DNA from 2 places in the Pantoea sp. S18 genome. Region 1 is predicted to be linked to the other one. Evidence: predicted binding sites of a transcription regulator. Region 1 holds the regulator's gene; the other holds the start of a gene.
The links. Region 1 encodes CRP, which controls carbon source genes, mostly activating them, when cyclic AMP is high. Its sites were predicted from a motif close to ATGTGANNNNNNTCACAT; they were not measured.
Positions count from the first base shown of each region.

Region 1 (3,642 bases):
CAGTGAAGAGATGGTGTGCATCACGCTGAGGTGCTGCAAAATCCGCTTCACATGCTGTTCGACAATCGTCACCGGCCCTTCATTGAGATTCTCCGGCGCTTCCAGAATATTGCTGTCGTTGCCCGGCCCGTCATACGCCAGCCGCTGCTGACAACGCTGCAGCGCGATTTCACAGGATTGCAGATAACGTTCCGCTAGCTTCGCCGTCAACATGGTGTGCTCACGCGCCAGAATCGTCATGGCGTTAATATGCTCGACGATAAACTGACTGTGCGTAACCCACATGCGCATATCTTTCAGGTATTGCAAATTAAAGCCTGGCTCGCTCGATGCCTGGTTCAATGAGTTGAACAGCGCGTTGTGCGCCTGATTAACCTTCATGCGCTGATATGCCAGTTTCTCCGGCGACTGTTCCGGTCCCAACAACATTCGCAGAGCTTCCTGATAGGCTTCCAGCGCATCGTGCGCGTTCTTGCGCAGCAGCCCGCTTTGCCACTGCGGCCACAGCCAAATCATCCCGGCGAAGGCAATCAAGCAGCCCATCAAGGTATCCATCATGCGCGGCAGCAGAAACTGTGCGCCGTTGAGCGACAGCAGCTGCAGCGAATACACCGCCGTGACGGTGAAGCCAATCATCGACCAGCCGTAATATTTACGCGTAATCAGATAACTCGCCAGCGTGATCCCCAGCATAAACAGCAGCGTGATTGATTCCGGCACCGCCAGCCGTAACGAGGCGGCGGCGATCAGCAAACCGGCAAAGGTGCCCAGTGCACGGTGCTGGATGCGCACGCGCGTCGCGCTGTAACCGTTCTGGCTGACGAACATGATGGTCATCAGAATCCAGTAAGGTTTGGGGATGTTGAAGAACAGCGCCAGCGAGCTGCCAAACATCAGCATCACGGCGAAGCGTGCCGCCGTGCGCAACGCGGTGGATTTGAATGACAGATAACTGCGCAGCGCCGGCAACAGCGGCAAACGGCGCTGGCGATCGGCCATCAGGTCACGCGTGTAGAGCGGCTTCTGCGTACGCAATACGCGGGCGATGCGGCTGAAGTGATACAGGCAGAAGTTACCGACCGGATTATCCGGATGCTGGCGCGCAATTTTCTCCAGCGCGCCGAGCTGTTTCTCCATGTGGAAACGGTCTGGCAGCTGATGGTAGAGAATCGCATCCGCCAGCACGCGCAGTCGCGCCGAGATGATTTTGGCGTTCCAGCGAATCACCGCTTCGGCGTGGCTCTCTTCAACCAGCCTCTGCACCTCTTCAGGCTGATGCAAACTCACCGAGATGTGTTCCTGTAAATCCAGCGCCACCTGGAAAGCGCGCGTCAGGCGTTTGTGGCTGTTATCGCGGCTGGCCGACAGCATATGCATTTGCTGGTAGCAGGTGGTGATGAGATCGACCGCCTTTTGCTGACGCGCCAGCAGCGGTGGCAGCGCTTTTTCTGGATCGGTCAGCTGCGTCAGTAAGGTATATTTGGCATCGCAATAATCGGCCAGCTCGCGGAACAGCAGGCTGAGCGATTCGCGCATCGGCTGCTCTTTCCACAGCCAGAACCAGAACCAGTTGAATAAGCCGTACCACAGCGTGCCGCCGATGTAGAGCAGCGGCGGCACCCACATCGGCATGCGTCCCACTAAGCTGAGCGTAAAGATGGCGGCGATGAGCGTTGCGGGCAGTAAGCGCGCATGCAGCGGACCGATTTCGCCGGTCACGCCAATCAGCAGCGGCAGCGCCAGCAAAATCAGCGGCAACGGAATCTGGTAAGCAGTAAGGATTTGCATCAGGAAACTGCCGGTGGCAAACAGCGAACCACCCACAATCAGGCGTTTGAAGAAGCGTTTGTGCGGCGTATCCAGCCCCGCCATGTTGCAGCAGGCAGGCACTAACGAGAACAGCAGACCTTTTTGCAGATCGCCAAACAGCCAGCCGAGAGCCACAGGCAGGCACAGCACCAGCGTTTGCCGCAGCGCATAGTTAACTTCGGGATGATAGATGATTCGGCGCCACATCAGCTCATCGCAAATAGAAACGGCGCGATGTTGCCATCACGCCGTGGGTGAGAAGAAATTAGCGGGTGCCGTAAACGACGATGGTTTTACCGTGTGCGGAGATCAGGTTCTGATCTTCCAGCATTTTCAGGATACGGCCCACGGTTTCGCGTGAGCAGCCCACGATCTGACCAATCTCCTGACGGGTAATTTTGATTTGCATCCCGTCTGGGTGAGTCATCGCATCTGGCTGTTTGGCCAGATTTAGCAGCGTTTGCGCGATACGTCCGGTTACATCGAGGAAGGCAAGGTTGCCCACTTTCTCAGATGTGACTTGCAGACGACGCGCCATTTGCGACGAAAGTCGCATTAAAATATCCGGGTTTACCTGAATCAGCTGACGGAATTTTTTGTATGAAATTTCAGCCACTTCGCAGGCAGACTTCGCACGTACCCAGGCACTACGTTCCTGGCCTTCTTCGAAAAGACCGAGTTCGCCGATGAAATCTCCCTGATTGAGGTAGGAGAGAATCATCTCTTTGCCTTCTTCATCTTTAATCAGTACCGCTACGGAACCTTTTACGATGTAGTACAGCGTTTCCGCTTTCTCACCCTGATGGATGAGCGTGCTTTTGGATGGATATTTGTGAATATGGCAATGGGACAGGAACCATTCGAGTGTAGGGTCTGTTTGCGGTTTGCCGAGAACCATTCGCTATTATCCTCTGTTGTAATCGTGCCCAAAATACAGGGGGCATTTTTCCCTGTCAGGCGGTTTAATCGTCGAGCGTTTCCAGTAATGGAAAAATTATTCCGGGTGGACTCTTAAGCTACGCTTTTGATTCTTCCGGCCTTCGTCTGTGATGACGAAAATATTTTCAGCACTGTTTGTAGCACAGCTTTTGCGAGCTGTCTTGTGTTGTCTCGCTTCAGCAAAAGGGGGATTACTCTGGATTGCTGTTTGTCAGGTGAAAGCGTACTCTGGCGGCAAAACCGCCGCTTCAGGAGAGAGAATAATGCAGGCACGAGTGAAATGGGTGGAAGGTCTTACCTTTCTCGGAGAATCCTCATCTGGCCATCAGGTATTAATGGACGGTAATTCCGGTGATAAAGCGCCAAGTCCAATGGAGATGGTGCTGATGGCCGCAGGCGGCTGTAGCGCCATTGATGTGGTGTCGATCCTGCAAAAAGGGCGCAGCGATGTGGCCGATTGCGAAGTGAAACTCACCTCAGAACGCCGTGAAGAGGCGCCACGCATTTTTACCACCATCAACCTGCATTTTATTGTCAGCGGCAAAGCGTTGAGCGATAAAGCGGTTGCGCGCGCGGTTGACCTGTCGGCAGAAAAATATTGCTCGGTGGCGATCATGCTTGGTAAAGGCGTGGAAATTACCCACAGCTATGAGGTTGTCGAGTTGTAATCGGTCGTAGGGGAGGCATTCATGCCTCCCTTTTCACAGCCCGCACCAAACCTACTCAATCCGTTTCCCTTCAATCAGTCGCTGAACCAGCGGCAGCATAATCAGCTCCATCGCCAATCCCATTTTGCCGCCCGGCACCACCAGCGTATTGATGTGGGAAATAAACGATCCCTGAATCATCGCCAGCAGATAGGGGAACGCGATGCCTTCCAGACCGCGAAAATGA
Region 1 is NZ_CP142688.1:3,927,455-3,931,096, reverse strand. Features, by position in the region: gene VIJ98_RS18330 (YccS/YhfK family putative transporter) at 1-2,016, opposite strand, end outside; gene crp (cAMP-activated global transcriptional regulator CRP) at 2,075-2,707, opposite strand; gene VIJ98_RS18320 (OsmC family protein) at 3,012-3,416, shown strand; gene VIJ98_RS18315 (phosphoribulokinase) at 3,468-3,642, opposite strand, start outside.

Region 2 (3,642 bases), 2.0 Mb from region 1:
ATGCCAAAACCGTGGGTGAAAATGGTGTTCAGGAAGGTCAGCGTACCGACAATAATGTTGATACCGGCCATCATAATTAAGAAACCAAGCAGGGTTTTAAAGGTGCCTTCCACCACCTTGCCCGCTGATTTTTTTTGCAGTAGCAGACCAATCAGGGCAATAAAGGCGATCAGAATTGATGCCTGTCCCAATAAGTCTTTTACCAGGAAGTCGATCACACTATTCATGATTAGCAACCTTTAAGTTACGTTCTTTCATAAACGCCACGATTTTCTCTTCAATTTCCGCTTTGTCGGTCAGCTTATTGAGAATAATCACCCGTTTGATCTGTTCCGGGCTGGCATCGGCATTTAACACATCAGCAAAGGCTTTCTGGGTTAAAATCATGTCGGATTTAAAGGCGTTGGCTTCAGAAATGGTGGTGTGATCGATATCAGCATCAATTTCGAGTTTTTTTAATACCGACTTGGCGCTCATCTCAATCGCAAAGCTTGAACCCAAACCACATCCACAGACACATAATATTTTCAGCATGGCTATTTCCTCACAGAATTTGCAGTTGTTTAGCGAGTTTATAATGATGCCCTTCCGTATCGACCAGGCGTTTTTTCATGCTTATTAAATCAATCGGAATCGGTCGATTATTGCCATTAATAATCACCGCTTTGTTGCGCATTCCCGACTGAATACAACGCGCGACTTCACTGGCCATAATGGTGCCCTGATAAATCTCTTCACAGGTAGGATCGCCATTACGCAGGCCATAACCGATAATTGTTTTACGAATACGCACACCAATTAACGGTTCAATTTGTTTAATTAAGGTATCGATAGCGCCCTGAAAGCCCGGCGAATATTCACGGGTGTAGCCTTCCGAACATAAAATAATGACGCTGTTCTGCGCCGCCAGCCGCTGCGTGATGCGCTCGGCCAGCTCTTGTGGTGCAATCTGGCATTCCGGAATCAGCGCGAAATCCGCATTGGATTTGATCGCCGACTGCAAGGTTAATTCACCGCAATAACCGCCCAGCAGTTCCACCATAAACACTCGACCGGTTAAGGCGCGGCCGGTATTGCGTAATTTCGCCACCTCTTTTAAAACCTGCTCGCAGGCGGTGGAGAAACCGATGCTGTAATCACTGCCAAACACATCGTTATCGATGGTCATGCCAACGCCAAAACAGTTAACGCCAAATTCGCTTAGCGTATGCAGGAATTGTAATGATCCATCGCCCCCCGCCATAATTAATACATCGATGCGCAGCGACTTAAGATGTTTGGCGATGATTTCATATTCCGGACGAATTAATTTTCTATTGGTTCGTCCCGATTGCATCACCGGAATAGCAGCGATGGCGTAATCCACTAAATCGCGCTGGGATATTTCCTGGTGATTATTTTCCAGCAGGCCCGGAATGCCACCGTTAAATAACACCATTTCCGCCTTAGTTAAGCGCGATATTTGATACACAAAGTTATTAATCCCGGTAACATCGCCACCGCTGATCACCATGCCAATTCTCATTGTCATCATCCTTTATGCTGTACGTCTGGAATTCATTCTTCCGATTAACGACATTGTTATTTGCAACGAATGTCACACTTTTGCGATGAATTCCCCGAGTGAGATCATTGACAGCATCCAATACAGGCAAAATTTTGTGATATAAATCACATGCCATTTTTCACCTTAAATCATTAATAACAAATAAAATCATATGGTTATATTCATTTTTCGCAGTAAAACCGGCGGATTAAATAAACACCCTACTCGCTGTTTTTCTTTCGATCTATTTTGTGATTTCCCGCGCATTTTTATCGGTTCCTGACGCTTATTCCGTATCAGATAAAGGGATAATGATTACGTGCGTTATTTATGCGTCAGGGCCAGTGAATGATTGACTCAATGCCGATGCACTTGTCCAATACCGTGGCAGATAAAGAATAAAGAAGAGAAAAAATGAGCATGCAGAAGGATATGTTGCGTAAGTTGGCAGAGGTGGTTGGCGAGAAACAGGTATTAACCCATGCGGATGATAAAGCCTGGTACATAAAGGGATTCCGCGTCGGACGCGGTGAAGCGTTGGCGGTGGCGTTACCGCAAACACTGTTGCAGCTGTGGCAAACGCTGCAGGTTTGCGTGGCGCACGATGTCATTGTGCTGATGCAGGCCTCGAATACCGGCGTCACCGGTGGCTCAACGCCCGACGGCAATGATTATGACCGCGATATCGTGATTATCAGCACCCGCCAGCTCAAAGGCGTGCAGGTGATTGATCAGGTGCGTCAGGTGATTGCTTTCCCCGGCACCACCTTGACCGAACTGGAGCACACCTTGCAGCCGCTCGGTCGTGAGCCACACTCGGTGATTGGATCATCCTGCATCGGCGCGTCGGTGGTCGGCGGGATTTGTAATAATTCCGGTGGCTCGCTGATTCGACGCGGCCCCGCTTTCACCGAAAAATCCTTGTTCGCCCGCATTCATGACGATGGTCGTTTAGAGATGGTCAACCATCTCGGCATCGAGTTGGGCGACACGCCAGAAGTGATGCTGGAAAACCTGACGCAGCAGCGCTATCAAACCGGTGAGCAGCCCGACTGGCAGGGAAAAATCTGGGCGGATGATTATGCCTACCGCCTGCGAGATGTGGCCGCAGATTCCCCGGCGCGTTTCAATGGCGATCTGCATTACTTACACGACAGCTCAGGCAGCGCCGGTAAAGTGGTGGTGTTCGCCGTGCGCTTGCCGACCTTCGAAGCCAGCACCGGCAGCGATACCTTCTACATCGGCACTAATGATGAGAGCGTGCTGGTGGCACTGCGCCGTTTCCTGCTAACCAGGATGAGCGAGCTGCCGCTGCAGGCGGAATATATCCATCGCAACGCCTTCGATTTAACCGTGCGCTACGCCAAGCATATGTATCTGGCGATCCGCAAACTGGGACCGCAGGCCATTCCGCAGATGATGGCCAACAAAGCCAAATGGGATGTGCGCGTCAGCCACCTGAAGTTCCTGCCGCGCAATTTTGTTGATCGGGTGCTGCAATTCTTTAACCAGCTGACGCCTAGCTTTATCGCGCCGCGCATCATGGATTACCGCAGCGAGTATCAACATCATCTGATGATCAAAGTCGAGTCGCCACAAACCGATGAGTTACAGAGCTTGTTACAGCAGTTCTTTGCTGAGCAGCCAGGCGGCTTTTTCCGTTGCAATGCGCGTGAAGCGGCGGACGCGTTTTTGGTGCGTTTCGGCGTCGGCGGCTGCACCATTTCCTACTGCGATGCGCTGGGCTACAACCCTAACGAACGGCTGGTGGCATTTGACGTGGCGCTGCGCCGCAATGACGACGCATGGCGTTTGACGCTGCCGGATCATCTGGCGGCCCAGGTACAGGTTGATTCCTGCTGCGGGCACTTCTTCTGCTTCGTCAATCATCAGGATTACGTGCTGAAACCGGGCTACGACGTGAAAGTGTTTAAGGAAGAGGTGAAGCGCTATCTGGAACAGCGCGGCGCGAAGTATCCTGCCGAGCACAATGTCGGTCATCTTTATCAGGCATCGTGTGAGCATGTCGAGCACTGGAAACAGCTTGATCCGACCAACAGCTGTAATCCGGGGATTGGTAAAACCACTAAGAAGAA
Region 2 is NZ_CP142688.1:1,962,198-1,965,839, reverse strand. Features, by position in the region: gene VIJ98_RS09120 (PTS sugar transporter subunit IIC) at 1-227, opposite strand, end outside; gene VIJ98_RS09115 (PTS sugar transporter subunit IIB) at 220-534, opposite strand; gene VIJ98_RS09110 (6-phosphofructokinase) at 545-1,525, opposite strand; gene dld (D-lactate dehydrogenase) at 1,961-3,642, shown strand, end outside.
Region 2: a site for CRP is predicted at 1,660-1,677, ahead of VIJ98_RS09110 (6-phosphofructokinase). Genes of this name have one in related genera too.